2 regions of the Rhizobium sp. LEGMi-198b genome follow, and region 2 is predicted to be linked to the other one. Evidence: riboswitches for the same ligand, from Rfam matches in the RefSeq annotation. Region 2 holds a riboswitch; the other holds the start of a gene.
What was found. A riboswitch is a leader RNA that binds a small molecule or an ion and turns the genes downstream of it on or off. The one in region 2 is predicted to bind cobalamin.

Region 1: linked by a shared signal. The riboswitch ahead of ACXHXG_RS03055 (aromatic ring-hydroxylating oxygenase subunit alpha) and the one ahead of ACXHXG_RS08035 (DUF1636 family protein) in region 2 are both predicted to bind cobalamin.

Annotation. Positions count from the first base shown of each region.
Region 1 covers NZ_JBSYVH010000001.1:617,700-633,929, reverse strand. The annotation lists gene ubiA (4-hydroxybenzoate octaprenyltransferase) at 1-480, shown strand, start outside; gene ACXHXG_RS03095 (GNAT family N-acetyltransferase) at 521-976, shown strand; gene ACXHXG_RS03090 (DUF6101 family protein) at 1,046-1,612, opposite strand; gene ACXHXG_RS03085 (DUF1217 domain-containing protein) at 1,932-4,436, shown strand; gene ACXHXG_RS03080 (DNA translocase FtsK) at 4,652-7,636, shown strand; gene ACXHXG_RS03075 (MOSC domain-containing protein) at 7,716-8,267, opposite strand; gene ACXHXG_RS03070 (FAD-binding oxidoreductase) at 8,320-9,750, opposite strand; gene ACXHXG_RS03065 (L-threonylcarbamoyladenylate synthase) at 9,785-10,759, opposite strand; gene ACXHXG_RS03060 (DUF6656 family protein) at 10,817-11,428, opposite strand; cobalamin riboswitch at 11,764-11,967, shown strand; gene ACXHXG_RS03055 (aromatic ring-hydroxylating oxygenase subunit alpha) at 12,070-13,314, shown strand; gene ACXHXG_RS03050 (FAD-binding oxidoreductase) at 13,317-14,405, shown strand; gene ACXHXG_RS03045 (glycoside hydrolase family 25 protein) at 14,466-15,419, opposite strand; gene ACXHXG_RS03040 (BA14K family protein) at 15,710-16,180, shown strand.
Region 2 covers NZ_JBSYVH010000002.1:266,180-282,409, forward strand. The annotation lists gene ACXHXG_RS07980 (LysR family transcriptional regulator) at 1-293, opposite strand, end outside; gene ACXHXG_RS07985 (hypothetical protein) at 371-616, shown strand; gene ACXHXG_RS07990 (DUF1127 domain-containing protein) at 691-897, shown strand; gene ACXHXG_RS07995 (GlxA family transcriptional regulator) at 1,199-2,218, shown strand; gene ACXHXG_RS08000 (diguanylate cyclase) at 2,238-3,566, opposite strand; gene ACXHXG_RS08005 (response regulator) at 3,771-4,601, opposite strand; gene ACXHXG_RS08010 (mechanosensitive ion channel family protein) at 4,794-7,421, opposite strand; gene ACXHXG_RS08015 (DUF924 family protein) at 7,592-8,152, opposite strand; gene ACXHXG_RS08020 (FecCD family ABC transporter permease) at 8,228-9,238, opposite strand; gene ACXHXG_RS08025 (ABC transporter substrate-binding protein) at 9,299-10,258, opposite strand; gene ACXHXG_RS08030 (ABC transporter ATP-binding protein) at 10,272-11,051, opposite strand; gene ACXHXG_RS08035 (DUF1636 family protein) at 11,062-11,475, opposite strand; cobalamin riboswitch at 11,584-11,800, opposite strand; gene ACXHXG_RS08040 (FAD/NAD(P)-binding protein) at 12,020-13,435, opposite strand; gene ACXHXG_RS08045 (RBBP9/YdeN family alpha/beta hydrolase) at 13,803-14,402, opposite strand; gene ACXHXG_RS08050 (SfnB family sulfur acquisition oxidoreductase) at 14,596-15,813, shown strand; gene ACXHXG_RS08055 (protein-L-isoaspartate O-methyltransferase family protein) at 15,845-16,230, shown strand, end outside.

The sequences.
Region 1 (16,230 bases), on a different contig from region 2:
TTTGCAAAGCGTTTTACCGATTGGCCGCAATTCTTCCTCGGCCTCGCCTTCTCCTGGGGCGCTCTCATGGGGTGGGCCGGCCTCTTCGGCAGCCTGTCCTTTGCCCCGATCGTGCTCTATGCCGCCTCCATTCTCTGGACGATCGGCTATGACACGATCTACGCGCATCAGGACAAGGAGGATGACGAGCTGATCGGCGTGCGCTCCACCGCGCGGCTTTTCGGTGATCAGACCCGCCTCTGGCTGATCGGCCTTTATGGCGCGACATTGTTTCTGATGCTGGTGTCCTTCGCCTTGGCGGGAGCAGGCTGGCTTGCCTATCTCGGCCTGATCGTCGCCGGCTGCATGTTCGCCTATCAAATCGCCGTGCTTGATATCAACGATGGCGCGCAGTGCCTTGCCCTGTTCAAGTCCAACAATCGGGTCGGCCTGATCGTCTTTGCCGGCCTCTTTCTGTCGTTCTTGTTCCTCGTCCCGTGAGGGGAGGGGGTTTGCCACATGCGGTTCTCAAGGGGGCGTCATGGCATGTGAAATCCGCCCTGCTGCCAAGGTAGACGCTGAAGCAATCAGCGACGTGATCCTTGCAGCACTTCGGGAGGTCAATGCGAAGGACTATTCTCCCGATATCATCGATCGCGTTGCCGATAGTTTCAGTCCCGCTGCCGTGCGCAAGCTGTTGGGCAGCCGAACGGTCTTCGTGGCGATCGATGGCGGAAGCATCGTTGGTACTGCCAGCCTCGATGGCGCCGTTGTCCGCACGGTGTTCGTTGCTCCTTCCGCACAAAGGCGCGGCATTGGCGCCCGCCTCATGGCTGAAATCGAACAGGCGGCTATCACAGGCGGCATCACCACCTTGTCCGTGCCGTCGTCCATCACTGCACAGGGCTTTTACGAGAAGCTCGGCTTCAACAGTGTCTCAGACAGTTTCTACGGCGACGAACGAACCATCATCATGGAGCGCTCACTGACGCCATAAAGATTTCGGCCGCGGGATTGCCTCTCCCGCGGCCGATTCTTGAGAATTTAGTAAGCGAACGAATGCGCCTCAGCGCCGCGCGATAATCTCGCGGCCTTCGATCTTCATCTTGACGCCGAGCTTGCCGGTCGAGCGGCGCACGAGGAAGCGCGGGCGGCGATTGGCGAAATAGGAGTGGCGGCGACGGGGCTGGATGTCGCGGGTGGCGACGCCGCCCAGATGCTCTTCCAGCGGACGGGCGACGCCGTCGGCTTCGATCATCATCATCGGAATGCGGAAGGCTTCCGACCAGGAGCGCCAGTCGGCGGCGATGTCGCTCAAATCATGGGCGACGAGGAGGGGGATGCAGAGATCGGGATCCTCATGATGCAATTCCAGCGTCACCGTGACTTCGCCGTCGCCATGGTCGATGGCGCGGGCGGCAACGCCCTTGAAGGCACGCTTCGGCAATGCGACCGACAGCGGCAGGCCACTGGACGGCAAGATCTTGCGCAGCACCGCGCCGCGTTCGTCGATCGTGATGGTGACATCACCCGCGGCACCCCGCATGGCATAGCTGACCTGTTGCGGAAAGCGCGTCGGATCCAGCCGCAGTGTGGTTCCAGCCCAATCGGGCTTCAGGACGGTATTTGTCATCTAATCTCTACCCTTGCTTTACCTGAGAGCCGGTTTTCCGGTCTTCTTACGGAGAACGTCATGTCCTCTCGTTGGGTGCAGATTAGGCGGCCCCCCTTCCAGACAGCTTAAAAATCGCGGTTAAGAAAACTTTGCGTCCTCAAATGGTTAGCAAAGTCGAATGCATCAGGGTTTCCATAACGTGAATGGGAGCGCGCAACCGGTCGTGCCGATTTGGTGCACGCGGCGGCCGAAGTATTGTAAGTCTCAGGTAAGGTTTATCTGCGAGAATGCCGATAGATTCGCCGCCATATATTAGAGATTTATTGGACGCCCGCTGATGATATCCACCTATCTTGGCTATTCGATCGCGACCCGAAGCATGGCGACGACCCTCAATCAGGTGGCATCGCAGACGCAGAACAAGCGTGCGATCGACTATTACAATGCCAATATTGGCAAAGTCACCAGCGTCGACGATTTCATGAACGACTATCAGCTCTATAGCTACGCTATGGAAGCTTACGGCCTTTCGGACATGACCTATGCCAAGGCCTTTATGAAACAGGTGCTGACCAGCGACCTCAGCGACTCCACTAGTTTCGCGAACAAGCTGACGGATTCGCGCTACAAGGAATTCGCCGCCGCGTTCAATTTCGGCACGAGCAGCGATACGACGGCGCAAACCAGTGAACAGGAAGGCGATCTGGTCGGTCTTTATCAGCAGTCCTTTACGACTGAGGAAACCAACGCCGAGACTGAAACCAATTATTACAGCCAGAACATTAGCAGCGTTAAAACCGTCGACGATCTCCTTAGCAATACGCGCTTGCGCAATTACGTGCTGCAGGCCTACGGGATCGATCCGACCTACGTGTCGAATTCAACTCTGAAAAAGATGCTGACGAGTGATGTCAGCGATTCGACCAGCTTTGTGAATCAGAACGGCAGCGCCGCCGACAAGGCGCTCGTCGCGGAATTCAATTTCAATTCCGACGGAAGCGTGAAGACGTCGACGGCGGACGCCGATACGACCTATTATCAGAACCAGATCAGCTCGATCACCTCCGTCGACCAGCTTACCTCCAATCCCAAGCTGTTCGACTATGTCAAAATCGCTTTCGACATCCCGACCTATATCACGGCCGACCAATTCAATGCCTCGGCCGAGGATGCGGGTGTTGCCAAGACGAACGGGCTCATCGATGTGATGGCGCAGTTCAATTTCCAGGCCGACGGCACGGTTGCCAGCGGCTCGCAAGCGCAGTCCTCCACTCAGCTCAGCACGACGACGGCCGCCTACGCAACCAACTATCCGGGCGGTCCGCAGACGCTCGGCCAGACGGCCGAGGTCATGAGCGCCTACAATTCCACCGTTCCCTCATACACGACCGAGGTCGGCGCTACCGATAACGATCTTTATTACAAGGATCACATCGGTTCCATCACTTCGGTCGACGAACTGACCTCGGACACGCGGCTCTTCGATTATGTCAAGACAGCGTATGGGGTCGATGCGAGCACCCCTGCTATCGTATTCAAAAACGCGTTCGCCGACTCCAAGACTGCCTCCATTTTTGGCCTCACCGACGTTGTTGCGGCGTTCAACTTCCAGTCGGATGGTACGCTGGCGTCCGGCGACGTGGCGCAGTCTCAGGCCGAGATCAATGCGGCATCGACCGGCTATATGAGTAATTACGCGACGTCGCAGACGTCGCTCACCACGGATGCGGTCAACAATTACAAGACCCGCATCGCCAGCGTGAAGGATATTGACGACTTCTTCGCCACCAATGCGACCGCCGACAGCGACGATTCCAATGACGATCTTCCCGAGCTCTACCAAATGGCGCTGCGCGCTTACGGCATCAGCTCGGACGAGATGTCGAAGACGCAGATGAAGAAGGTTCTTGAAAGCGATCCCTACGATTCGAAGAGCTATGTCAACTCGCTCAAGGACACGCGTTTCACCGATCTCGCCAAGGCCTTCAACTTCGGCAGCGATGGCAAGCTGAAGCAGCCGGTCCAGGCTCTGTCGGAGACGCAGATTAATAATTACATTTCCGAATATTCCAGCGACAAGCGGGCCGGACTGACGGGCGCTCAGCTCACGAAGGCCACCAGCGACGCCAAGGATGCCGCTACCTATTTCGCGACCAATATCGTTAAGATCACCAGTGTCAGTGACCTTCTCGCTGACAGCAAGCTTACCGATTTCATCCTGACTGCCAATGGCATCGACCCGAAGAAGGTCACCACCGCCACGCTGAAGAAGGCCTTCGCCTCCGATACGACTGACTCCAAGAGCTTCGTCAACACGGATGATGGCGCTCAGTTCAAGAGCATTGTCGAGGCGTTCAACTTCGACACGGATGGAAACCTGACGGACGCGAAACAGGGTACGGCGCAAAACCAAGGCGCGATCTCTCAGACGAACGACCTCTTCCTGCATCAGACCCTCGAGGATCAACAGGGAGAGACCAATCCTGGTGTTCGCCTGGCGCTTTATTTCCAGCGTAAGGCGCCCGACATCCATTCCATCTACGACATCATGGGCGATAGCGCGCTCTATTCGGTCATGACGACGACCTTTAACCTGCCGAGCTCGATCTCCTCGATGGATGTCGATCAGCAGGCCAAGGTGTTGGGCAGCTATCTTGATGTCACCGACCTGCAGGACCCGGACAAGGTCAACAAGCTTCTGCAGCGGTTCTCCGCCATGTACGATATCGAGAACAACACCACTTCGTCGACATCGCCCGCCCTATCGATTCTGTCGGGTTCCTCGAGCGTCGGCATCAGTGCCGATACGCTGCTTTCGATCGCCCAGCTTTCCAATAAATAACGAACAGCGCCAAAATTGATGCCTCGCGCCGCTTCGATGTGCGGCGCGAAAGCCGTCGGCATACCTGTTGCAGCCGTGCCGGTATGGGTCGCCCTCGGGTTCTGGAGACGCGGAATAAGTGCGTTCGAGGCCGATAAGAAGGAACTTATTAACCGTCCTTGCCCTATTCGATTTGAGAAGCCATCGGCAATATCAATGACTGGGTTGCAGGTCTCATGCGTCTTTCTCGAACGAACATTTCGAATGCGGCAACCGGCTTCCAGCAGGAGGGTGAGCCGGACCCGGAGCAGGTCGCAGAAGAGGCCCGCCGGGCCGAGCAGATCGCTGCCCGCCGCGCATTCCTGGAAGAAAAAATCCGCAATGCGCGCGAAGCAAAGCGGCGCGCGGAAGAACAGCGCCGTGCCGAGGAATTGCGGCATGCCGAAGAAGCTCGCCTGCGAATCGCCGCCGCGCCAAAACCTGTCGTGGAGGCCTTGCAAGCCAGCACGGCGGCAAGCGGCCCCATCATGCCTGTCACGCCGCACGGGATCTCCGCAGAGGAGCTTGCCTCGCCCGGCTGGCAAAACGCCTTCCTGATGGGACCGAACGTCCGTTTCACCCGCACGCGCGAGACCGAGATCATCAGCCGGCGTCCGCCCGTGGAACCTGCGCCCACCTCGGCGCCCGCGGCCGTCAACCACGCCGCAATGCGCGTCATTGAGCCGCCGGTGCCCGAATCACATGGCTCTATCGATCGTCCGCAGATGGACCAGTCGGCAGAATTCCAACTGCCGCCATGGGAAGACATGCCGTTCGTGGGTGAGACCTTCAAGCCTACCGTAATTCAGAAATCTCCGGCGATGCAGCCGGACGCATTGGAGATGACCGTCATCGCTACCGCATTCCATAGAGCTCCCGCGATCGCGCTGGATGCCTCCTCGTCGCTGCCGAAAGTTGAAGAATCAGTCGCCGCGCCTGTGGTCGAATCGCGGCTTGCCCATCTCTCGGATTTCGCCTTCTGGGACGCCATGCCCTTCGATGGTGAATTCCTCTCCGCCATCAAGGGCAAGCCGGTCCAGCCGATGCTCGTTCCTGAGATCCAATCTGAGGTCGAATCGATCGTCGCGAAATTCCGCGTCGTCGAATGCCGCCGCCCGTCGCCTGCCGTAGACTCACCGCTACAGACCGAAATTTTAACGGCCGTTGCCTCCGCCGCACCTGCTCCGGCTATGGAGCCGGCCCCGGTCGGCGCATTCGTGATGGACGAGCTTGCCGCGCTCGAAGCTGCGGTACTGGCGCCCTTTGTGCCGGCCTCGATCGAGGCCGCAGCGCCGGTCGAAGCGGACGCAAAGGTGACGGAACCTGTCGCGTTCATCCCGCCCGCCTTCGTCACCGCAGTATTTGCCGGTGAGGCAGAGGCCATTGTCGAGGTTCAGCCGGCTGCGGCTCCGAGCCTGCCTTCTCCGGCTCCGGTCATGGTCGTCGCGCCGATACCGGTTCGCACGCCGGCGCCGGCTGCGGCCGCTCCCATGGTTGAAGCAAAGCCGGTCATTCCCGCCGTCGAAGCCGCCAAACAGCGTCTGATCGATCCGCCGCCGTCGCAGATTACACCGCGCAGGGCTAATGCCTTGGCTCTTCCGGAATGGCGGCCGATCGCCCGCAGCGGTGAGGGTGAATATGAGCTCCCGCCCCGCGAACTGCTGCAGGAGCCTGCCGCCCGGACCGGCGTGATCATGACGCAGGAAACGCTGGAGCAGAATGCCGGCCTTCTTGAAAGCGTGCTCGAAGACTTCGGCGTCAAGGGCGAGATCATCCATGTTCGTCCCGGCCCTGTCGTTACGCTCTATGAATTCGAGCCGGCTCCCGGCGTTAAATCCTCGCGCGTCATCAACCTTGCCGACGATATTGCTCGCTCGATGTCGGCTCTGTCAGCCCGCGTCGCCGTCGTTCCCGGTCGCAATGTCATCGGCATCGAACTGCCGAACGTCACCCGGGAGACCGTCTATTTCCGCGAAATGATCGAGTCCGCGGATTTCGAGAGGAGTGGCTACAAGCTGGCGCTCGGCCTCGGCAAGACGATCGGCGGCGAGCCCGTCATCGCGGAACTCGCCAAGATGCCGCATCTGCTGGTCGCCGGCACCACCGGTTCGGGCAAGTCGGTTGCCATCAACACGATGATCCTGTCGCTGCTCTATCGTATGACGCCGGAGCAATGCCGCCTGATCATGGTCGATCCGAAAATGCTCGAACTTTCTGTCTATGACGGCATCCCGCATCTGCTGACCCCGGTCGTTACCGATCCCAAGAAGGCCGTCATGGCGCTGAAATGGGCCGTGCGCGAGATGGAGGATCGCTATCGCAAGATGTCGCGCCTCGGCGTCCGCAATATCGACGGCTATAACAGCCGCGTCGCTTCGGCCCGTGAAAAGGGCGAGACGATCCATGTCATGGTCCAGACCGGCTTCGACAAGGGCACGGGTGCCCCGATCGAAGAACAGCAGGAAATGGACCTGACGCCGATGCCCTATATCGTCGTCATCGTCGACGAAATGGCCGACCTGATGATGGTTGCCGGCAAGGAAATCGAAGGCGCGATCCAGCGTCTGGCGCAGATGGCGCGCGCCGCAGGCATCCACCTAATCATGGCGACGCAGCGTCCGTCGGTCGATGTCATCACCGGCACGATCAAGGCAAACTTCCCGACCCGCATCTCCTTCCAGGTGACCTCGAAGATCGACAGCCGCACCATCCTCGGCGAGCAGGGCGCTGAGCAGCTCCTCGGCCAGGGCGACATGCTGCATATGGCCGGCGGCGGGCGCATCTCGCGCGTCCATGGTCCCTTCGTTTCGGATGAAGAGGTCGAAAAGGTCGTCGCACATCTGAAGACTCAAGGGCGGCCGGAATATCTCGATACGGTCACCGCCGACGAGGAAGAAGACGACGAGGAAGAAGACACGGCTGTCTTCGACAAGGGCGCCATCGCCTCGGAAGACGGCGACGATCTCTACGAACAGGCGATCAAGGTGGTCATGCGCGACAAGAAGTGCTCGACCTCCTACATCCAGCGCCGCCTCGGCATCGGCTATAACCGCGCTGCCTCGCTCGTCGAGCGCATGGAAAAGGACGGTCTGGTCGGCCCCGCCAACCATGTCGGCAAGCGTGAGATCATCTCGGGCAACCGCAATGGCGGCGGCAATTCGGGCCAAGACGATTTCGATTGATCAAGCAGGCTGCAAAGCTAGCGCGACATGAGAGCGGCATAACGAGGCGGCTTTCCAACGGAAGGCCGCTTCTTTTTTATCAGACGCGCTCGAGCTTGATATGCGGCAGCGGCGGCAGCTCGACGCGGATGGCGTCATCGGGTTGCACGCGGCCACCCTGCGAGACGATACCCATGATGCCAGCCTTGCGGATCAGACCGCCATCGGCATCTTTATCGAGCACCGCATGCAGCAGGCCCTTCTGGAAATCGTCGATTTGCTTGCACGGGTTGCGAAGCCCAGTCACTTCCACGATCGCTTCCTCGCCGATATGCAGGCGCGCCCCTTGAGGCAGGGAAAGTAGGTCGATCCCTCGGGTCGCTATATTCTCGCCCATGTCGCCTGGAGCAACAGAGAATCCCTTTTCTGTGAGTTCGTCGAACAGCTCCTCGTGGATAATATGCACTTGACGCAGATTGGGTTGCGTCGGATCGACCGCGACGCGCGAGCGATGCTTTACCGTCACCCCCATATGCGCGTCGCCTTCCACGCCGAGCCCCGTCAGCAGTTGAATGTGATCCTTGTTCTGCTTGCTGAAACTATGCACGCCGCTGCTGCTGACTGACGTCACATATACGCGTTTGTCGCCCATGCCGAACCCTTCCATAGCGTGTTGCTACCCGTTTAAGGCAGCCAACCGGCTCTCAGATCTTGAGGACTTTTCCCGGATTCATGATCCCTGCCGGGTCGAACGCCGTCTTAATCCGGCGCATCAGATCCATCTCGATTTCAGGGCGGATCGAAGCCAGTTCGTCGCGCTTCAATTGCCCGATGCCGTGTTCGGCGGAGATCGAGCCGCCATGTTGCAGCACCAGCCCGTGCACGATCTTGTTCATTTCGCGCCAGCGGCCGATGAACTCCGCCTTGTCCGCTCCCACGGGCTGCGAGATGTTGTAGTGGATATTGCCGTCGCCCATATGGCCGAAAGCGCAGATGCGGGCGCCGGGCATGGCGGCCATCACTGCCTTCTCCGCCTCGTGCATGAATTTCGGGATCTGCGCGACCGGCACGGAGACGTCGTGTTTGATCGAGCCGCCCTCCGGCTTCTGCGCGTCCGACATGCTCTCGCGCATGTGCCACAGCGCCTTCCGCTGCGCCTCGGAATTGGCGATGGTCGCATCCTGGATCAGGCCGGCCTCGTAACCTTGCTCCAGCAGCGTCGTCATCATCCCCTCCGCGGTCTCGGCCGAATCCGATGTGGAGATATCGATCAGCACATACCAGGGATGCACTGTTTCCAGCGGATCGCGCACGCCCGGAATATGGCGAGCGGTGAACTCGACGCCGATGCGCGGCATCAGCTCGAAGCCGGTCAGCGCCGGGCCGCAGAGGCTGGCCGCATTCTTGAACAGTGTCAGTGCGTCTTCGGTCGATTGGATACCGGCAAAAGCCACCTGATGGCCAAGCGGTTGCGGGAAAAGCTTCAGCACCGCGCCGGTGATAACGCCGAGCGTTCCCTCGGCGCCGATGAAGAGGTCGCGCAGGTCGTAACCGGTATTGTCCTTTTTCAGCCGCCGCAGGCCGTTCCAGATTTCGCCGGTTGGCAGCACCACTTCAAGGCCGAGGCAGAGCTGGCGCATATTGCCGTAGGCAAGAACGGCCGTGCCGCCGGCATTGGTGGAGAGATTGCCGGCGATGCGGCAGGAGCCCTCGGAGCCGAGCGACAGCGGAAACATGCGGCCATGCTCTTCCGCCGCTTTCTGCACATCAGCCAGGATGCAACCACCATCGACGATCATGGTATTGCCGACCGGATCGATGTCGCGGATGCGGTTCATGCGCTCCAATGAGAGGATGATGTCAGAGCCGCCCTCGCGGGGCGTTTGGCCACCGACAAGGCCGGTGTTACCGGTCTGGGGTACGATGGCCGTGCCGGTCTCGCTGGCAAGCTTCAGGATTGCCGAAACCTCTTCCACCGAGCCCGGCTTCAAGAGCAGGGGCGATGCGCCGTGATAGAGCCCGCGATTTTCGATAAGATGCGGTGCGATCTCCGCAGGGTCCTGCACGGCATGCTTTTCGCCGACGATCGCGGCAAAGCGATCCAGAAGGGCGGAGGAGGGGGCGGAGCTGCTCATGGCGTGTCCTTTGCCGATGTGTCTTTGACCGGATTTACTCTCTGGGCGCGGCCGCGCGGCGCAGGCGGTCGTTGATGGCTTCGCCGAGGCCTTCGTCGGGAATGCTGGAAAAGGCGATCATTGCCGCGCCGCTGCCATCGGCGCGTTTCATGAAATCGAACAGATTGGCGGCGGCTTCCGCAAGATCGCCGGACGGGCTGAGATCGAGCACCATGGCCGCGTTCTCCGCACCGGCAATGTCCGGCCGGCCAAAACGGATCAACGCCTCGCCCGGTAAAACAGCAGTCGCATCGAGCCGCACCGCAGCACCCGGCGCGTAATGGGAGGCAAGCATGCCTGGCGCCTCAATGGCCGGCGAGGCACCGTTCTTGCGCTTGAGGAGCTGACCCGCGATCCGTTCGATCTCCTCCGCCGCGAGGCCCCCCGGCCTCAGCAGCCGCATCTCCCCGTCTTCAACCTTGACGATCGTCGATTCAACGCCGACGACCGAAGCGCCGGCATCGAGGATGAGCGTAATCCGTTCGCCAAGATCGTCATGAACATGATCGGCGCTGGTAGCGCTGATCTTGCCGGACGTATTGGCGCTGGGGGCGGCGAGTGGCCGGCCGAAGGCGCGGATCAACTCGCCCGCAAAACCCTGCGGCACACGGATGCCGATCGTATCAAGCCCCGCGGTCGCCAGCGGATGGATATCGCTTTCCGGCCGCAGCGGCAGCACAAGGGTCAACGGACCGGGCCAGAAGGCTTCGGCCAGCTTCCGCGAGATCGGGTCGAAGATCGCATGGCGTTCCGCCATGGCAAGATCGCTCATGTGGCAAATCAGCGGATTGAAGCGGGGCCGGCCCTTAGTCTCGTAGATTCGGGTGATAGCAGCGGGATTGGTGGCATCGGCGGCAAGCCCATAGACCGTCTCGGTCGGCAACCCGATCGGCAGCCCCTCGGCAAGCGTTTCCGACGCCGCAGCTATAGCCGTTTCGGGATCCTGGAGAATGTCTATGTGTCGCGCCATGGCCTGACCGTTGTAGTTCAGGCCGTTCTTATGCTTTTCAAGTTTGGGGATCAATGATCAAAGCTGGCGAATGATGTCGCGGAGCTGTTCGTTGCGTGCGCCAAGCAGCAGCACGTTGCGGATAGCGATCTGCGGATCGTGCGTGTGGAAGAGTACGCCATTGCCTCGGATCTCGCGGTTGATCGTCAGTTTCTTTTCCGGCGATTCCTGATCCGGCAAAACGGCGACGGCAAAATACATTCGTGAATATTTCAGGCTGATATTTTCGAAGAAATTGTCGTTCTGCCCGATGCGGGCAAAGAAGTTGGCGATGTAGAAGGCCCAGCTCACCTCTTCATACTGCGCAAATTGCGTTCGCGCCGCAGTAACATGGCAATAACCGAGATGCGGCGTGTCCTTCAGCGTGTGATGGAAGATCAGCTTTGGAAAACGAATCGATTGGTGAAAGCTGTTCAGCCGATCATGGGTCTTTTCGCCAGCATTCCGCAGCTTATTCGCCGTGCGCTCGGCCACTTCCTCATAGCTGAGATAGCGCCGCTCTTCGGCCAGCCAATGCGCCCTGTCGCGGGTGATACGGCCGGTGCGCAGGAATTCGCTATGGGAGGCCGCCGGCAATTCCGGTTCCGGTTCGGCGGGCTTCTTGGCGTCGAAATATCTGAGCTTGGCCATGGCGGCACTCACGGTATGGGTATGGATAGCAGTTGATAGATCGCCTAGCTTGAGCCGGGCTTAAGCGCCCAAGGCTGACGGTTCGTGAAGGACTCTCCGCGGTACAAGACCGTCCCCAAAAATCGCCGCCGACCGGTCTGTCGCAATCAAGATAAAGCGTCATGGAGCGCAGAGCGGTTCGCGCGGACGATCGTCTCGCCAGCGCCAGGCTAATAGCTTGAATTGCCTCGTATTATCGCAACAAAATTCGCGTCATTTCGAAGCTTCATTTCACCTGTCGCCAATTTCGAAGCCGATGTCGCATTGCAGCAGAGCGACGCGCGACGCGGGAGCTATGATGACCTCAATCTCAAGGTGCCGTCTATTAGGGAGGCGGAGAATTGGGAAGCCGGTCAAAATCCGGCGCTGCCCCCGCAACGGTGGTGGAGTGAGGCATGGCAGATAAAGCCACTGGGTCGAAAACAACCTGGGAAGGCGCCATGGGGTCCTCTTGAGGACCGCTCCAGAGCCCGGAAACCAGCCTTGGGGATGATAGATTTCACTGACCGCGGCGGGCAGTCGGGGGGTAATGCGTTGGGCTGTTTAAGGCCGGCCGGTGCATGTCCTCTGCCTACTGCCTGGTATTGCACGAGGATAGGCACATGGATATCGGCACCGACGTTTTGCGACAATTGAAGAACCGCCGCCAGGGTTTCAGCCTGGAGCACGCCTTCTACACCGACCCCGATTATTTCAAGCTCGACATGGAGATGATCTACTATCGCGACTGGCTGTTCATTGGCCATGATTGCGAAGTGCCACGGGCGGGCAATTATTTCACGGTCCAGGTCGGCGATTATCCCGTCGTTATCGTCCGCGGCCGGGATCAGGTCATCCGCGCCTTCCACAATAGTTGTCGCCACCGCGGCTCGCGTGTCTGCGCATCCGAGCGCGGTTCTTCGGCCAAGCTTGTCTGCCCTTACCATCAGTGGACCTACGAACTCGACGGTTCGCTGCTCTTCGCCCGGCAGATGGCGGAGGATTTCGACAAGAGCCAGTTCTCCCTGAAGCCGGTTCACTGCGAGAGCGTCGGCGGCTACATCTTCATCTGTCTGGCGAAAAACGCCCCGGATTTCTCCCCGGTCCGCGCCGCGATCGAGCCTTACATGGCGCCGCATCGCATCGGCGAGACGAAGGTCGCCTTCCAGAGCACCATTATCGAAAAGGGCAATTGGAAGCTGGTATGGGAGAACAATCGCGAGTGCTATCACTGCGCCGCCAATCATCCGGAGCTCTGCCGTACCTACCCGGAAGCGCCGACCATCACGGGTGTACAAGGTGCGATGAACGATCCCCTCATCACTGAGCACTGGCAGCGCTGCGAAGCCGCCGGCTTGCCGAGCCAATTCAAGATCGCACCCGATGGTCAGTTCCGCGCCGCCCGCATGCCGCTGATCGAAGGGGCTGAAAGCTACACCATGTCCGGCAGGCGCGCCGTCAAGCGGCCGCTATCGCCTGACGTCACCATCAACAATATCGGTGCGATGATCCTGTTCCATTACCCGACAACGTGGAACCATCTTCTCGGCGACCACGCCATTTCCTTCCGCGTGCTGCCGATCAGCGCCGAGGAAACCGCGGTCACCACCAAATGGCTGGTGCATAAGGATGCGGTAGAGGGCGTCGACTATGACCTCGAGGAACTGACCCATGTCTGGACGGAAACCAACGATCAGGACCGTCGCATCGTCGAGGAAAATGCCTTCGGTATACGCTCGCCGGCCTATGAGCCCGGCCCCTATTCGGAACTCCACGAGGGCGGCGTCATGCAGTTCGTCGAGTGGTACTCGAATTTCATGATCAACCGGCTGCAGGGCGATCAGGCCAAGCTGTCGGCGGTTGCCTGAGTATGAACATGACCATCTCTCTCCGTCATCAGCACCTGGATCAGATGCAGCCATGGAGCGACAGGCAGCATCTGCTCGAATGCCTGTCGGCAACGCCGGAAGCGCCCGATGTGATGACCTTCACATTCCGCTCCGACAAGGATAATTGGTTCCGCTATCTGCCGGGCCAGTTCGTAACCCTGGAACTGCCGACGGCGCCCGAGCCGGTCATGCGCACCTACACGCTTTCCTCGACACCGTCGCGGCCCTTTTCCGTGGCCGTCACGGTGAAGGCGCAGAAGGACAGCATCGGCACGCGCTGGATGTTCGAGAACCTGAAGCCCGGTATGCGCATCAAGGCTTTCGGCCCGCTCGGCGATTTCAGCCACATCCGTCATCCCGGCGAAAAATATCTCTTCGTTTCGGCCGGCTCCGGCATCACGCCGATGATGGCGATGACGCGCTACATGGCCGACACAGGGCCCTTGTCGGACATCACCTTCGTCAATTGCTCGCGCAGCCCCGCCGACATCATCTTCCGCTCGGAGCTGGAATATCTCGCCCGCTTCATGCCGAACCTCGATCTCGGCTTCATCGTCGAAGGCTGCGGCCGCACCGATCTCTGGTCGGGGCTGAAGGGCCGCATCGACAAGGCAAAGATCGGACTGCTCGCGCCAGATTTCATGGAACGCACCATCTTCTGCTGCGGCCCTGAAGTCTTCATGGATGCCGTCCGCTCCATGCTGGAAGCCCACGGCTTCGACATGGCGCGCTACCATCAGGAAAGCTTCCAGCCGGCGCAGGCGGCAACGCCGCTGGCCGAAGTCAGCGATGACGCGTCGACGGACGCGGCGACCTCGATCCGCTTCACCATGGCCGGCAGGGATGTCGCCTGCGCCCCAGGCCAGACGATCCTGCAGGCCGCGCGCGGCGCCGGCGTACGCATCGGTGCTGCCTGCGAATCCGGTCTCTGCGGCACCTGCAGGGTGATGAAACTGTCGGGCGAGGTCGAGATGAACCATAATGGCGGCATCCTCGACGACGAAATCGACGAAGGCTACATTCTGGCCTGCTGTTCGCGGCCTAAAACGGATGTGCAGATAGAAGCCTAAGCCTTTTGAATCGAGACTACTTATCCGCTATCGGGCGGCTCCCGCCCGATAGCGGATGCGCTAGAAATCCTGATAATTCAACTCGTTGATCTCGACCGTCTTCGGCTGCGTTGCGGCGGTGACGATTGGGTCGACCATCAGCGAGACGAGCGTCTGCAGCGGTGAGGTACAGCTTGGTCCCTTAGCAATGATCATGGGTGCAGGTTCCGGCTTTGCGGGCAGCAGATCGCCCTGCGGCCAGATCTTGGCGAGCTGCACCTTCGTCATCGGCACGACATTGACATCAATATCGGTAAGCGTCCCCGGCACCCGGTAAGGACAGGTCTTCTCCGAGCAATTGTCGGATGAGGAGAATTGCCAGAGCGCATAATTGTCCCAATTGCCGAGCGGGAAGGTGCCCTTCACATCGGGCTTGTAGCGGGCATACCACAGCGGCAGCCGCGACAGGATCGGATAGTCCTCGCGATGATCGGCAATATACCGGGCGGTGTTGTGATTGGTATAGAGAATGGGATAGCGGCCTGTTCTCACCTTGATGTGACCAACGAAGATCTGCGCGTCATCGAGCGACATGAACTGGGTCGCGTCCAAGCCGTCGATATCGAGCACCATCAATTCGTCCGGTTTCGGATCGGCATAATCCAGAAAATGATTGGCCTGGTCGACCGGGTTGCCGGGCCGTCCAAGGTGGTAGGCGCCCCAGAGCAGGCCGTTCATCTTGGCCAGCATACGACGCGTCTGATACAGCTCGCGACTGACGGCATATTTGCGCCACATCGTCTTGCAGTGCGCAAAGGTGTCGCCGGCATGATCGCCCGTGCAGCTAAAGCTCTCTGGCAGGCCGTCCGAAGCCTTGGAGATGAAAGCGGCTATGCGCTTGTCCTGCAGAAGCTGATCCCAATCGATGGTATTCAACTCATAGGCATCGACGATAAGGGCGTTCTGGGGATCGTTCCAGGGTGGGTTCTCAGCGGCCGCAAGCGGGGAAGCCGGTCCGAGCAGCGCCAGAACCATCAGGAAACTGCAAATCAGAGGGTGAGTCTGCCGGTATCCCTTCATGAAACAATGGTAAGGATCGGTGGTTAATCCCTGGTTAAGGATGGGATCGCTAAAAATTTACCGTTGGGTCCGCATAACCCCTTAAATTTGTACCGATTTAAGGGAAACACTATGCGCCGCTACGTCCCGCCGCGTCATATTGGACGCGCGGCGCAGCAGGTATTCGAACCCTGTTTGGGGAACCTTCCCCAATTAGGAACGTTCATTGCCTTAAGCACAATGTAAGCCAGGGAATGGAGATATAAATGCTTGGTTTCCGTGCAAGAATTGCGACTATCGCTGTTTCGGCCGCTGTGGCTCTGACGAGCTTCACCCCGTCCTTCGCAATGCAGATGCCTGCCGCGCCCGTTGCGGCGGCAGACAAGGCCGCCCCTGCCGACGTTCAGCAGGTTCAGTGGCGCCGCTATGGCGGTTATCACGGCGGATACTATCCGTATTATCGCCGTGGTTGGTATGGCGGCTACCGCGGTTATCCGGGATATCGTTATGGTTATCGCTATTATGATGGCTATTGGTACCCGCTGGCCGCCTTCGGCGCCGGAGCCATCATCGGCGGCGCGATTGCCAGCCAGCCGCGTTATGTAGCTCCGGCTGGGGGTATCAACCCGCGCCACGTCGAATGGTGCGAGGCGCGCTACCGCTCCTACCGGGCTTATGACAATACGTTCCAGCCCAATCGCGGTCCCCGGCAGCAGTGCTACTCGCCCTTCTATTGAGCGAGAGATTTGAACCTATCAGCCCCAGCCGCCCGGTCACTCGCCGGGCG
Region 2 (16,230 bases):
GCCAAGATGTTGCGAGCATAGGAAAGCAGCATTTCGCCATGCTGCGTCAGGCTGACGGAGCGTGCGTCGCGCAGGAACAACGTCACGCCGAGCTGCTCTTCCAGCTTCTTGATCTGCATCGAGACGGCGGACGGCGTGCGATAGACCGCATCGGCGGCGGTCGAAAAATTGCCGGTTTCGGCAATGGCGACGAAGGTGCGCAGAACTTCATTGTCGAGCAACGGTATGGGCCGGCGAAACGGTACGGTCATAACGGCATCCTTCAATTTTTCTGATTTTAAGCACCATATCATTTCATTTGTCTGAATGTCAACGAAGCACCATATTAGGTCTAACGGAATTGATAGAGGCAGCCGAAAGGAGCAAGACCATGGCTGGCACAGCACTTCGCGAGGCTTCTCGCTTGTTCAACCTCATGCGCGCCCGCGAAATTCAACGCACCGCGCAGCACACGCTCGATGACATCGCAACGCGTTTCCCGGCGCATCTGATTGACGATGTCAACGCCCGCGGCCTACCGCCGGATCGCATAGTTTCGGCCATCGAACGGAAGCCCGCGAACGTGCGATCGTTCAAGAATGCTAATGGCAGCTATAAAATCTATTCGCTTGATTGATAGGTGAAGCAACCCCATATTGGCTCGCAAAGGTCGCGACCTTTCGGGCATCTGAGAACCGAAGGAACCTTGAAATGACCACGATAACCTATAGACACACCGACAGGACGCATAGCTCGCTTCCGCCGAGCGCCACTTTTGTACCGCTCATCACGCGGATCGTCGATCGCTGGCAGCAATGGCGTTCCGAGCGCGAGCTCGAGTCCCTTTCGGACGACATACGCAAGGACATTGGCTGGCCGGCCATCAATGAGGCCAAAAATTCCAAGGTCCAGCGATGATCGCAATATGCTTTGAATTCTGAAGGCGACGCTCAACCACGCCGGGTGTCGCCTTTCGAACATTTATGCATCTAAACGCGTATTTGGTTTTATTTTGATTATTGTCGAAATATATATTTGGTTGTTTAAGGAAATTGCTTACCCGCCTCGCCCGCTTTATTTAAAGCGTCAATTTTAGTGAGCTTGCACAAATATCTCTTTGCGGCCGCTATTTTCCATGCCAATGTCGCTATTGGACCATCGAGCCGACGCATTTGACGCAAGGAATACGGCATGGTCGTGGAGCATGGATTTTCCTGATATGAGCAAGACTCCGATTAAGACGCGTTCCCTGGTTTTCTTCCTCGTTCCCCATTTTACCATGCTGCCGTTTTCCGCTGCGGTCGAGACGCTGCGGATTGCAAACCGCATGCTCGGTTACCCCGCCTATACGTGGCGACTGGCCTCGACAGATGGCCAGAAGGTTTATTCCTCCAGCGGCATCGGCCTCGAGGTCAATTCGTCGCTTGCCGACGAGCGCCGCAATCTTGGCGGTGAAAACCGGCCCAACATGGTGCTCGTCTGTTCGGGCATTTATGTCGAGGAGTTCCACAATAAGTCGGTCAATGCCTGGCTGCGCGAGACGTATAATCGCGGCGTTGCCGTCGGCAGCCTCTGTACGGGCGCTCATGTACTGGCCCAGGCCGGCCTCCTGAACGGCAAGCGCTGCGCCATTCACTGGGAAAATCTCCCCGGCTTTGCCGAAAGCTTCCCCCAGGCGGAAGTCTATGCCGACCTCTATGAGGTCGACAGCAATCTCTATACCTGCGCCGGCGGTACCGCTTCGCTCGACATGATGCTCAACCTGATCGGCCAGGATTTCGGCGAAAACCTTGTCAACCGCGTCTGTGAGCAGCAGCTTACCGACCGTGTCCGCAGCCCGCACGACCGCCAGCGTCTGCCGCTGCGCGCGCGCCTGGGTGTCCAGAATGCCAAGGTGCTGTCGATCATCGAGCTGATGGAAAGCAATCTCGCCGAGCCCCTGTCTCTGCTGGAGATCGCCGACGATGCCGGCCTTTCGCGCCGTCAGATCGAACGCCTCTTCCGCCAGGAAATGGGCCGCTCTCCCGCGCGCTACTATCTGGAAATCCGGCTCGACCGTGCACGTCACCTGCTGGTGCAGTCCTCCATGCCGGTCGTGGAAGTGGCGGTTGCCTGCGGTTTCGTTTCCGCCTCGCACTTCTCCAAGTGTTATCGCGAACTCTACAACCGCTCGCCACAGCAGGAGCGCGCCGAGCGCAAGCTCACCATGTCGAGCAACCGCACCGGCGTCGTCGTCTGAGCTTGGCCGGCGGAGGCGGCTATTCCGCCGCTTCCTCCGTCATCTTGGCGTCAGAATAGACCTGATTGCGGCCCTTGTGCTTGGCCATATAGAGAAACTGGTCCGCGGCGTTGAGATAGTTCTCGAACGCCTCATGGCCCGCAATCTCGGCCACTCCGATCGACACGGTCACCGACAATTCCTCGTCGTCCGCATTCACCTTCAAATTGGAGAGATTGACGCGCACCTCGTCGCAAAGAGCCGTTGCAGCGCGTGAATCCATCTCGGTGAACAGGATAGCGAATTCCTCGCCGCCGAGACGCGACAGCAGGTTCTCGCTGCCTTCGAACAGGGAATGAAGCCGGCCGGCGACGGCCTTCAACACCTGGTCGCCGATCTCATGGCCATAGGTGTCGTTCAGATGCTTGAAATGATCGATGTCGAGGATCGCGACCGAGGTCGGCCGATGATGGCGCAGGCACTCGTTGACGATCCGCGGGCCGTGATCGTAGAAATAGCGTCTGTTATAGAGCCCTGTCAGATAATCGCTTGCGGCGGCGGCGCGCAATTGCTTGAGCTGCATCAGCGTTTCGACATTGTGCGCGATGCGGCATTGCAGCTCCTCGGCCACAAACGGACGATAGATGAAATCGCTGGCGCCGGCCTTCAGGAACATCGCCGACAACAGACGGTCGTTTGAAGAGGAGATGCCGACGACCCGCATCCGATCCGAACCGTAGCGGTGGCGAATACGCCGGGTCAGCTCGTAACCATCCATATCTGGCATGTGATGGTCGGTCACCACCACTTCGATGTCGCCATAGTCGTCAAGCATTGCCAAGGCTTCGACGCCAGTACCGGCTTCGGCCACCTTGAACTGCTGCGCCTCCAGAAGCTCCACCAGCACGCGCCGCGCCGATGGGACATCATCTACCACCAGCACCCGCGTGCCGCGATTGGAGATGGCGCGCCGTACGGTGGAAACGAGATTGTCGAGCGCGAATTCATTGTTCTTCAGAACATAATCGACAATGCTGCGCTCCATGATGCGGTTGCGCATGTCCATGTCGAAGGACGCGGTGAAAACCACGGTCGGAATATGATGAGCGATAGCGACATCCAGTGCCTCGCCATGGGGTGCATCCGGCAGATTGAGGTCGACCACAGCCATAGTGAAGCCGTGCCCCTCCGCCAGCGCTTCATTCAGTGCCTTCAGCGAGCCGCAATGGGTAACGCTGAGGCCGAGTTCGGTTTGGAACCGGTGGGACAGGACAGAAGAAAACATGCGCGAATCTTCAACCAGAAGTATCTTCTGGCTGCCGCGGCGATGACCACGGCCATCGCTGAGGAAATCCACGCGGAACACCATTTGCCTTCACGTCCTCCCAGACTACCCGGCAGTCGCTGGTCGCATCTGCCTATCGCGAGCGAGATGAACGCCCGCCCCTCAACTCCATCGTGAACAGGATTCGTGAAGAAATTGGAACCAGAGATTGCAGAAATCTTGCAAAGAAGATGAATTATCCTCATATTTTGTATTTCTGAACATCACCCGGTTCCTACTTCCTCCATGTCAGGCCCTCAACTTTACCTGCTGCATTGATTGGATCTGCAGCAGCGTGTCGAGGTTTTGGTTCACGCGGCAATAGAATTCTTCGTCGATGAACGGCCGCAGGATGAAATCATTGCCGCCGGCCTTGAGAAAACGCGCCGATAGGAGCCGATTGGTAGAGGATGAAACGCCGATGATGCGCAGCTCGTGCGAACCGATACTGGCTCGAATGCGACGCGTCAGTTCGAAACCGTCAATATCCGGCATGTTGTAGTCGGTAACCATCAGGCCGATGTCGCGATTGGCTTTCAGGATCTCCAGCGCCTTTGTGCCGTTCTCGGCGACGCTGACACGGAAATTATAGCGCTTCAGACGGCTGGACAGCAGCGCACGCGCCGTGGCGCTGTCGTCGACGATCAGCACGTGATGACGATGATTGGTCAGGAATCGGCAGATCGACTCGGCCAGCAGATCGACGGCGAAGATGTTGTCCTTGAGAATATAGTCGACAATATCCTTCGCAATCAGTTCGTCGCGCATGCCTTCCTGGAACGTGCCGGTGAAAACGATCGTCGGGATGCTGAGATCGATCAGATATTCCAGCGCCTCGCCCTTTTCTGCCCCCGGCAGATTGATGTTGGAGATCGCCAACCGGATCGGCTCCGACGACTTGTCGTAAGCAAACTGCAACTCTTCGAAATTCCTGCAGATTTCGATGTCGATATCGAAGAGTTCCTTCAGCTTCGTGCTGATCATCGACGTAAAGACATTCGAGTCCTCAGCGAGAAGAATGCGCGCTCCAGCAAGAGAGCCGCCGGAATACTGCATTCCCGAAATACCCAAAAATGGCATGATTAAACCTGCTAATAGAAATCGGCCCCATTCGAAACTTCTACAGCAAAGCACTTGAATATTTATTAAGTCGACTGGTTTCCCATAAATGAAAAAGACGACCGCCGGCCGCCTTCTCATATACTACACTCTGGACGTTGCCGCTCGGACAAGGTCAACCGCCCTCGCCCGCTGCCACGCCGTCCGATCACATCACTGGGCAGATGCCTTGCCGCGACGACGAGTGCCGCTCCTGACCTCCAGCGGCTCCGGCAGTTCCTCTTCGACCTGCGGAGCGATGTCTTTCACGACATCTTCATTGACGACTTCCGGCCCATCTGCGGAGTCGGCCAGATTGGTGGTCGCCAGCAGATCGGTCTGCCTGCCGCGCTTGCTGTCGCGGACGATGTGCAGCTCCTGATGCGGATAGGGAATAGCAATCCCCTCCGCCCGAAACCGTTTCAGAATATCGATGCGCAGATTGTTGCGGATTTCCATGCCGTCGGAGAGATCGGAGAGATAGAAGCGCATTTCGAAATCGAGCGAGGACGGACCGATGCGCAGGAATTCGACATGCGGCTCGGGATTTCTGAGTACCTTCGGGATGTCGCGCACCAGCTCCAGCAGAATGTCCATCACCCTCTGCGGATCGGCATCGAAGCTGACGGAAACCGGGATTTCAGAGCGCGCCAAGCGGTTGCGGTGCGTCCAGTTGCCGACGGAGCCGTTGATCAGCTCCGAATTCGGCACAATGATCGACTGCTTGCGGAAGGTTTCGATCTCAGTGGCGCGTACCGAGATGCGCTTGACGATGCCTTCCGAGGTACCCGAGACGATCCAGTCGCCGACCTTGAAGGGCCGCTCGACCAACAGGATCAGGCCCGAGACAAAGTTCGACACGATATTCTGCAGGCCGAAACCGATACCGACCGAGAGCGCGCTGGCGACGAGCGCCAGACTCGACAGGTCGATGCCGGCAGCCGAAATGGCGATGATAGACGCCACCGCTACGCCGAGATAGCCGATGCCGGTCTTCACAGAGTTGCGGACACCCAAGTCCACCTGGCCGCGCGCCATGACGTTGCTGTCCAGCCAGCGCTGGAACCAACGCGTCACGAGATAACCGCCGGCAAAGAGCAGAACGCCAGCGAAAATGCCGACCAGCGAAATCGACATGTTGCCGATGCGGATTTCGGTGAACAGACGATAGGCAATCAGCTCCAGATCCTGGATATGGAATCCCCAGGACAACAGGATCAGTGGTATGCCGGTCATGAGCGCGACAGCGTAGGTCGCAAGGCCGGCCCCGAGACCAGCCTGATCGAGCGCAACGTCGCCGAGCGCGAAACGGCTTTCGAGGAAACGTCCAATGATCGTCTCGGCAAAAACGCCCTGCCTCGACACCGACTTGCCGAGCTGGAAGCCGAGATACATGGTCGCCAGAACGGCGCTGGTGACGATCAACTGCGTTGCAATGAAGCGCGCCAGGCCGACATAGCCGATAAAAGCCGTGAAGATCAGCAATGTACCGAGCACCCGAAGGATGATCGCCATGCCATGCGGCCAACGACGGCCTGGAGCATCGGGATTGCCGTTCTTTGCAAGGATCGGCGAACCGAAGGAGGCGGCAATCAGGATAAGACCGATCAACAGAGCCGCAAAGAAGCTCTTCGCCACCGTGACGACAACCGGCGATCCCATGGATTCGCTGATGCGGTCGAAAACATAATCAAGACCGTTGACGACGGCCATGGCCTGCATGCACCAGCTCAGCGAGCGGGCACCTTTGTTGGACAGCTTGACGAGCCGCCAATGCGGCCTGAAGGGCGCAAAAACGGCATTGGCCAGGCGGCCGACGAAATAGACCAGCCCGATGAAGCCGAAGAGAGCGGCCAGGACAGGCGCGATATCCGGCCGCAGCACGTTGAAATTCGACAGGAAGAAAAAGGACGTAACGAGGAATGCGACCAGCGACAGCGTGCGGATCAGCGTTGACCAGAAGGCGACCGAGAGGCGGCTAATATAGGGCGGATTTTCAATGTTTTCGTCCCGCACATAATATCTGCGGAACAACCGGTAGCCTCCGGACAGAAAAATCAACGCCGCACCAAGCGACAGGAAGAGGGCAGCCATAAGCGACCCAAGCTTCGCCTTCACGACAAAGCCGATCCAGCTTGTTACGGCAGTGCTGAACTCTACGCCCTCGTTGACAAAGGCCGTTCCAGCATCCTCGAATGTGGTGGCGGAAACGCCAGTACGCTTGAACAGCGTCTCGGCAAACAGCTTGCGGCGCACTTCGACAAGTTGCATCACAAGCCGGTTACTCGCAGCAACGAGATTGTCGGCGTCGACAGTCACGGCGCTGATCTGCGAACGTTCGGCGTTGAGACGGTCGCGCTCCTGGGTAACGATCGCGGCTTCCGGCGGCTGCCCCTCCTTGGGCGGCGCACCGAGCTGTGTCAGGCGCGCATCGATCTCGGTAGTGCGCGGCTTCAGCCGCGCCGAAATCGCCGCTACGGAGCGATTGAGCTCGTCCGCCCGGCCGGAAAGGGCGACCAGCGCATTGTCATCAGCGCCCTCTTCCTTGGAGTCACCTTCGATCGAGGCGAAGTCCTTCTTAGCCTTGGCGAGATCGGCAACGGCAGTCTCCAGCAAACCATTGGCGAGCTGCGCCGACTGCGGCGCTTGGCCTGCGGGCTGCTGTTCCGGCTGCGTCGGTTGTGCCTGCTGCTGGCTTTGCGCAAAAGCCTGCCCGCCCATCAAAGGGCCGGCAACAATGGCTGCGCTCAGCCCCATAAGCAGCACGGGCAAAAAACGGAGACGGTGTTTCAGCGGGCGCAAGCAAAGCTCCTCGTCGCAGTAAAGTCGCCGGCGGCGAGTAAACGGATTCGCCGCACGAAAAAACGGAAGATCGGATCTTCCTAAACTGTGATTGCGAATTTCATATTCCCTTGGCCTACGCCTTGTAAGGCAAAGAAAGGCGACACAAAGGCATTTACACCTTTATTCCCTCAGAATCCTGCTCCAGGCTCGGCGAGATAGTCTTTCTCAGCCTCTGTCGACACCCGGCCAAGGAAGACATTGCGATGCGGGAAGCGGCCGTAGGCGGCGATGATGGCGCGATGGCGAACCGCATAATCGATCTGCTCTTCAAGGCCGAGCGAACGGAAAAGTGCCACGGACCGGCCCTGTTCGGCCAGGTCTTCGGCATGCTCGAAAGGCAAGTAGAAGAATATCCGTCGTTCCGCCGGCATCCCTCGATCCGCACCGACCTCCAAAGCCTCTTTCGCCTCCTGCAAAGCCAAACCATCCGTCGCAAACGCAAGCGGTGTGCCGCGATAGATGTTGCGGGCGAACTGATCGAGGACGATGACCGCTGCCAGCCGGCTTTCGGGCGTTACGCGCCACAGATCCGGCACGCCGGCCGCCAATGCCAGATGCGTGTCGCGAAACCGACGGCGCATCTCTTCGTCAAGAGCAACGGTGGAGCGGAACCAATCCTCGCTCGTGCACTCCTCGAACCAGAAGCTCAGCACTTCCTCTGGCGTACAAACAATCGGATCTGCGGCCATTCCCTTCCTCCCGGCATGCCCGTCGGGAGATAGGTCCACGAGCGGCGGGCGGCAATGGTGAATGCCGCTCGTTGGTCACCTTTTTCGCAGGATCAGAATGAAGGCGATGCCGCCGACCAGACCGGTGACGATGCCGATCGGCATGTCCTCTGGCGCCATGACAAGCCGCGCGGCAATATCAGCCCAGACCAATGTCAGTGCCCCGAAGGCGGCGCTAAGCGGCACGACAAGGACGTTGTCGCCGCCGGCGAGCAGCCGGACGAAATGCGGCACCATCAGTCCGACAAAGCCGATCGCCCCTGAAAAGGCAACCATGACGCCCGTCAGCAGCGCCGTGACAACAAACAGCATGAAGCGGAATTGCGAGACGGCAATGCCGAGCGTCGCTGCCGTCTCGTCGCCCATGGCAAGCGCGTTGAGCTCCCGTGATTTCAGCATCAGCACGGCAAGGCAGACAAGCAGCACGCCGGCCGGATAGATCAGATGCTGCCACTGCGCCAGCCCCAAACCACCGAGCATCCAGAAGACAACGGTATTGGCCGCCCTGGGGTCGCCGAGAAAAATCAGGAGATTGCCGAGCGCGGTAAAGACAAAGGCGACGGCGACACCCGACAACACCAGCCGGTCGGCCGAATGCGAACGCGTCAGCCGGGTCACCAGCGCCACCGCTGCGATCGCCAGCAGCGCGCCGGCGAAGGAGAACAAGGGTACGGTCAATAGCCCGAGGATGAGCCCCGTGTGCAGCAGTGCCAGGATAGCACCGAAAGCGGCACCTGAGGAAACACCGAGAAGATGCGGATCGGCCAGCGGATTTCGCGTTAAAGCCTGCAGCACCGCTCCGGTGACCGCAAGCCCGGCCCCCACGAGCAACGCCAGGATGACGCGCGGAAAACGGACATCCCAAACAATACTTTCCTGTCCGCCTGACCAGGTGACGGGGAGCAAATCGGCATGCAGCTTGTTGCCGACGATCGACCAGACAGTCGCAAACGGGATCGGTGCCGCACCGAAGGAAACGCCCGCCGTGATCGACATGGCGAGGAGAGCGACCAGGAGAGGGATCAGAATGGGAAGGCCAATACGCATGCGAAAATCCAGGAAGCGATCCGTCCAGTGATCGACTGGACGGATCGGCATTGTCGTTCGTTACATCGCTTCCGGGTGAAAAGCCTTCGCTAGCGTTGCGATGGCCTCGATATTGCGCGGTCCCGGCGTGGCCTCGACATAGGGAAGCACGACGAAACGGTCGTTCTTCACCGCGTCGATGGTCTTGAAAGCCGGATTGTTCTTCAGAAATGCGATCTTCTGGGCCGCCGTGACTTCGCCGTAGTCGACGATGACGATGACCTCGGGGTTTTTCTCGATCACCGGCTCCCAGGAGACCTCCGTCCAGCTCTTTTCGACATTGTCCATGACATTGGTGCCGCCGGCCGCTTCGATCATTGCCGTCGGGATGCCGTACCGGCCCGAGGTGAAGGGCTTCTCCTCACCGGAATCATAGACGAAGACGCGGGTCGGCTCGTCGGCATGGCTGATCTTCGCCTGGATAGCGCCGAGCTGCTTGCGATAGTCGGCCACTAAGGCTTCAGCCCTATCCTCGACACGGAAAATCCTGCCGAGATTGAGCAGGTCGACGAACATGTCGTCCATGGTCGGCTTGTTCTTCTGCATGACGAAGATGCAGGATTCGGTGAGCTCATAGACCTTGATGCCGAAGGGCGCCAAAGTCTGCGGTGTCACTTCGCCGCCCACTTTCATGCCGTAGTTCCAGCCGGCGAAATAAAAGTCGGCATTGGCTCCGAGCAACACTTCCTTGGTTGGATATTTCGGCGACAGCTCCGGCATTTCCTTGATGCCGTCTCGCAGCTTCTCATCCAGCGTCTTCCAGCCGGAAACCCCGGTGTAGCCGACCATGCGATCCCTTAGCTTCAGCGCCAGCATCATTTCCGTGAGGTTGACATCGTTGGAAACGGCGCGCTCCGGCGCCTTGTCGAAAGTGACATCGCGATTGCAGCTACGCACGGTGACGGGCTCGGCCAAAGCAGCACCGGCAAAGAGCGTGCCGAGCAGCAAGGCGGTAGCGGACAAGGACATGCGGAAAGACATGGATGGCTCCAAATTATCGAAGAGAAAACGTAAAACGATGGGATGTGTCGCCCACGACCTGACGGCTCGCTTCGACACGGAATGCGGATGAGATGCGCTCGGCGGTCAGAACCTCGGTTGCCGAGCCGTGGCCTGTCAAACAGCCGGAATCGAGCACTGCGACATGGGTGGCGAAATCGGCGGCAAGATTAATGTCGTGCAAGGTCGTGATGATCGTCAGACCAATCCCTTTCAGCAGCTCCAGTATTTCGAGCTGATGGCGGATATCGAGATGGTTGGTTGGCTCGTCGAGGATGATCAGCTCCGGCTCTTGCGCCAGCGCGCGGGCAATCAATACCCGCTGCTTTTCGCCGCCCGAAAGCGACGCGAATTGCCGGAGCGACAGATCCTTGAGCTCCAGGCGGACAAGTGCTGCCGCAGTCGCCGCATGATCCTCCTCGCTCCAACGCGCCATGCCCTTGCGATGGGGAATGCGGCCCATCATCACCACATTGCGGACGCTGAAGGGAAAATCGCCCGGCGTCTCCTGCAGGACGACGGCGATACGCTGCGCCGCCTCGCGCGGGCCGATCGACCAGAGATCGATGCCGTCGAGATGCACGCAACCCCGTTGCGGCCGGATACCACGATAGAGGCAGCGCAGCAGGGTCGATTTACCCGCCCCGTTCGGGCCGATGATTGCCAGCCGATCACCAGCTTTGACGGACAGGCTGATGTCCCGGATGATCGGTTTACCCTTATGCGGGCCCCAGGTGACGCCGTCAGCTTCCAGTCGCAAGCATTTTTCCAGCATGACCCCGCTCCTACTGCAAGAGCGTTGCTTGGCGTTCGGCCGAAACGATCGCAGCCGGAATGCGCGCCAATGTCTTGCCGCCCAGCATTTTCGGGCGTTCGCCTTCCCGTGTCAGGCCATCGGGCCGATCGCGGTAAAGCTCGGCGAAGGAGACGAGTGCCCCGATATCCGCCTCGCCCGCGATGTCGCCGAAGAGGTAGGTCGCCTTTGCCGTTGCCTGGAAGGCGACGGTGCATGGCCGATCGCAGCCGGCCATGCAAACGCTGCCCTCCAGACTGAAATCGTCGGAAAGTGCCGCGCCAGCCTGGGTAATGGCGGCCTGTAGATGCTTCAGCAAATCAAGACCGGGACGGCATGGCGCGCCGACGTGACGGCAATTCGTGCATACGGTGATCCGATGCGTCTGCTCTCTCGCTGTATCCATGAAAAGCCTCCCGGAGATCTCGCCGGAGGCAAAGTCAAGATAGGGCCTGCGGACACAAACGCGCCCTCGCCCAACCACTGAATTTCCATCGGAACACCCCGTCCGTTGCGGTTGACGTCATCGATGGCAGGTCTCCTGGCTCGCGGGTCACAGCCCGTTCGCACCTTCCCGGCATGAAGCCAGTGGCATGTCGCGAACGCGCTCTCCGCTTACAGTTGCGGGGGCAGCCACGGTTTTGGCCCCTGATGGGTAATCCGCACCGTGTTCCCTTTTCAGCCGCCCTCCGGATGATTCCGGCGGCAGCACCATCGGTATGGTTCATCTCACAGAAAATCGAAGCGAGCAATGGTAGTGTCATTGAGGTCTGCACTTGTCCCCGAATTCCGGCTGGCGTGAATGGCAAGCGCATTTGTTATGTTATTACGTTACTAATTTCAATCAAAAAATAAGGCATGGCGATGAGGCCGAAGCTCGTATTCATAAGGGCTGTTGAACATGGCAAATGACCTCGCCTCCGAGCTTAGGCGAGCGACAAAAATCCCAATCACACCGCCTTGCACTGCGGATAGAACCGGGCCGCCACGCCTTCGGCGGCCGCATAGGCCTGCGTGACGATCTCGGGCACGAGATCGATGTCCGGCAGGCTGCCGAGCCCCAGCGGGCCGATGGCGAAAAGTCCCTCGATTATGCGGCCATCTGTGGAAAGCGCGCCCGTTGCTTCGACAGCAAGGCCAAGACCGAGTTCATCCGGTGTGGCGAGGCCCGCGTTGATCAGGCTCCGCATCAATGGCGTATCGAGATCGGGCTCCCGGCAGCGGCAATCGATCACCTCGTCGGCATAGATCTGCTCCACGCCCTGCTGACCGGCCGGCTTCAGCATCAATCCGGTCGGCGTGCGCCGTAGAAATTGCCCGCGACGCGACAGCGTATTGCCCTCCGCCAGCTCCTGCCTCAGCCGGACATACAGAGCCTCCGGCAGACGGTTTCTATGGCTGTCGTAAAGGGCGCGCAGATGGCGGTTGAATTGCTGCTTCTGTCCGGCCGGCAGCGAGCGCCAAAGGGAGCGCGCATGTTTGCGCAGGCCGTTCATGACGGATTGCCAGCTTTGCCCGCTCGCCTCCGCATTCTCGCAAGCCCGCCGAATAGAACGCACAATCTCGCTGAGACTGCCGGGCATTGCTTCTGCAGGAAAGACCGGATCGGCATTGCTGCGGGTGTGGCTCTGCGGCAGAAAGCCGTGTCTCGAAACGATGGTGATCTGCCCATCATAGCCGTTGTCGCGCATCTGCAGCAGCCGGTCCACGACGCGCAGACCGCTACCGAGCAAGACCGTATGCGGGCGCGACACTAGGCGGCGGGCGCGGACCGTCGTCGGCGTCGCCACCGGTTCGCCGCTCTGCGGCTCGTGATCGGCAATGCCGTAACCAGTCGCCAGGACCACGGTGTCGAACGGGGGATAGACGGCGCCGGCGCTCTCCACCAAAAAGCGGTCGCCATGGCTGCGGCGAAGGCCGATCACCGTCTCGCCGCTGACCTGCACCGCAATATCCCGCCGCGAGGACAATGCCTCGGAAAAGCGCTGGTACACATAGTCGCTGAAAATGCTTTTGGGGACGAATATCTGCAAAAAGCCCGGTATGGCCGCCGGCACGGCACTGCGGAACGCGGCATTGCTACAGAGCCAATCGTTGAAATCATCGGGATCGCCAGCGGAAACCGAGAGATCGCGCACACGGCTGTTCAGGATTTCGCTGCTATGGCCGGAAGCCAACGCCTGACCGCCGCTGACGCTGGAATTGGGGTCGAAGAGCTGCAGATGAAAAGGCGTCCGCACCGTCTTCATCAAGGCGATCGCCGTCATCATGCCGGAAAAGCCGCGGCCGATGACAGCGATGCGCGGCATCGCATAGGCCTGCGCCGAGGCATTTGCCCTGGCAGAAAAAAGTCCCTGAACCGTCATATCAACTCCTGGGGCAAGAGGTGGTCGATCATGCTTTTCTGAGGGCACGCTGATACTTTGCCTGTGACCCGCACACAGCTCGCGGCCATCAAACGCTCGGCCGCTAGAGCGCCGCGCGTCGTAAACGCATTGGACGCTCTGGTTCTTGAATCCAGGGCATCCCTCTACCTGACGGGATGCTCTGGGCGGGCTCCCATTCAAGCTAGGAAGCCCGTTGCCTTCGTCAACCTGGACACACATCGAGCCATTGACGGCTCGACAAATGTCATTGTCGCTATTGTCTACTTATTTAGTCGTATATGAAAGCGCGAAAATGCGCCGGTAGCAAGCGCTTTCTTGCGACCGCATTTTTCATGGAAGACGACGCTTATGGCATGGCCCCGCACAGGACGTCGTGCAACGGTGGTCTTGCCCGCCTGAATTGCCGATCCTCGACCCCCTTCGTGAACGCGGAAAAGAGTTGGAAGCCCTGCTCCCATCGGCCAAAACCGCTGGCGATATTGATGTGGCCGGCATGGCCGAGATCATGAAGCTCACTATCCCATCGCGCGGCATGATGCCGAAGCTCGACGAAATCCATGTACGGATCATCGCGGCTGCCAACGACAAAGCTCGGAAATGGCAGAGCTTTAGTCGGCATTGTGCCGAAATCGATGGCGCCGGGATGCAGCCTCTCCGTCCGGTCGAGATCACAGGGAGCCACAAGAAAAGCGCCTTTCACATGCCGGGCGGCGGGGTGATCTGCGAGATTTGCGGCAAGCAGGCATCCGAGACTATGCGTGACGAGCCAGGCTTCTTCCACCCGCTCCAACTCTCTCTCCAGCGCCGCCAACCAGTGTTCCAGCACCGGCCTCGACCATGAAGCCTGACGGACGATGGCCGCAGAGGTCTTATCGCGCGCCCAATGGCGCTGCCAATGCCCCTCGGCGGAGCCGTTTAAACCCGGAAGGATCAGTGTCGCGACCACGGCGCTCTCCTGGATGCGAGCGATGGCTGCATTGAGCCGCCCGCTTACAATTTCTCCATTCGGTGCCTATTATGGCGGATAGCGAAATCTGGATAAGCAAAGAAAATCTATTGTATAGTAGATCTATAGAAATTACGATCATAGCGCTTTCGCCAGCTAAGTCACTGATATGCCATCGTTGATGGGGTTATGAATGGGAACTGTTTCACAGTTGCACGAGCGCACCAGACCGCTCGCACACCGCATTCAAAGCGACGAGGAAGCGCTGGAAATCGCGCGATCGCTGGCCATCCAATTTGCACAGCAGGCAAGCGACCGCGACATCAACCGGGTGTTGCCCTACGAGGAGCTGGAGGCCCTGTCGCAATCCGGCCTGCTCGGCATCACCACTCCGTCCGAATATGACGGCATCGATATTTCCAACTCCGTTCTTGCCGAAATCATAGCCATTCTGGCCGAAGCCGATCCTTCGATCGCCCAGATTCCGCAGAGCCATTTCTACATTCTGGAAGCGCTTCGCGTCGATGGCAGCGAGGAACAGAAGAATTTCTTCTTTACCAGGGCGCTGGCCGGTGACCGCTTCGGCAATGCATTTTCCGAAGTCGGCACCGGAACGGCCGGTCAATACAACACGCGCCTGACATCGGACGGGTTGGGCTATCGCGTCAACGGCCGCAAATTCTATTCCACCGGCGTAGTTTTCGCCGACTGGATCGGTATTTTTGCGCTGAACGCAGACGACGAACTCACCCTGGCACTTGTCCCGCGTGGCGCTGAAGGCATCCAGATCATGGATGATTGGGACGGTTTCGGTCAGCGCACATCCGGCAGCGGCACCACCATTCTGCATAATGTCTACGTTAACGCCGACGCTGTCGTCGCGCATCACAAGGGCTTCGAGCGGGCGACGACCATCGGTTCGGTCGGCCAAATTATCCATGCCGGCATCGATCTCGGCATTGCCCGCGCCGCTTTCACCGAGACCGTGGAGTTTGTGAAAACGCACGCCCGCCCCTGGATGGACAGCGGCGTCGAGCGAGCGGCCGATGATCCGCTGACCATCGCCAGGATCGGCCAGATCGCCATTCGCATCGAGGCAGCCGCAGCCATGCTGGAACGCGCCGGCAGGAAGATCGATGTTGCTCAGATCAATCCAACGGAAGATGATGTGATCGAGGCCACACTTGCTGTGGCTGCCGCGAAAACCCTGACGACGGAAATAGCCATCGAAGCCTCGAATACACTGTTTGAGCTCGCTGGCACCTCTTCGACCCGCATCGGCCTCAATCTCGACCGTCATTGGCGCAATGCCCGCACCCACACGCTGCACGACCCGGTTCGCTGGAAATATCACATCGTCGGCAACTATCATCTCAACGGCGTAACACCGCCGAAGAACTGGACGCTCTGACGAATTTTGTATCGGAAGGTGGAGAGAGACCGTGACTGCAAATCGCCGTGCCAGTTTGGAAGAGATACGGGCCTTTCACGCGAAAATGATGGCTGCCGCCAGCAATTCCCATGATGAAAGGCTTGAACGGATTTTCGAGCTTGTACCGCGCGAAGCGTTCCTGGGTCCTGGGCCTTGGCAGATAAAGGTCAATCGGCGCTACATTGAAACGCCCGGCGCCGATCCTTCCATTCTTTATCAGAATGCGCTCGTCGCTCTGGACAGAACAAAGGGCATCAATAATGGCGAACCGTTCCTGCATGCGGCCTGGATCGGCGTTGCCGCCCCGAAGTCCGGCGACACCGTAATCCATATTGGTGCGGGGACGGGGTACTATACGGCGCTCCTGTCGATGCTGGTCCTGCCAAACGGCCATGT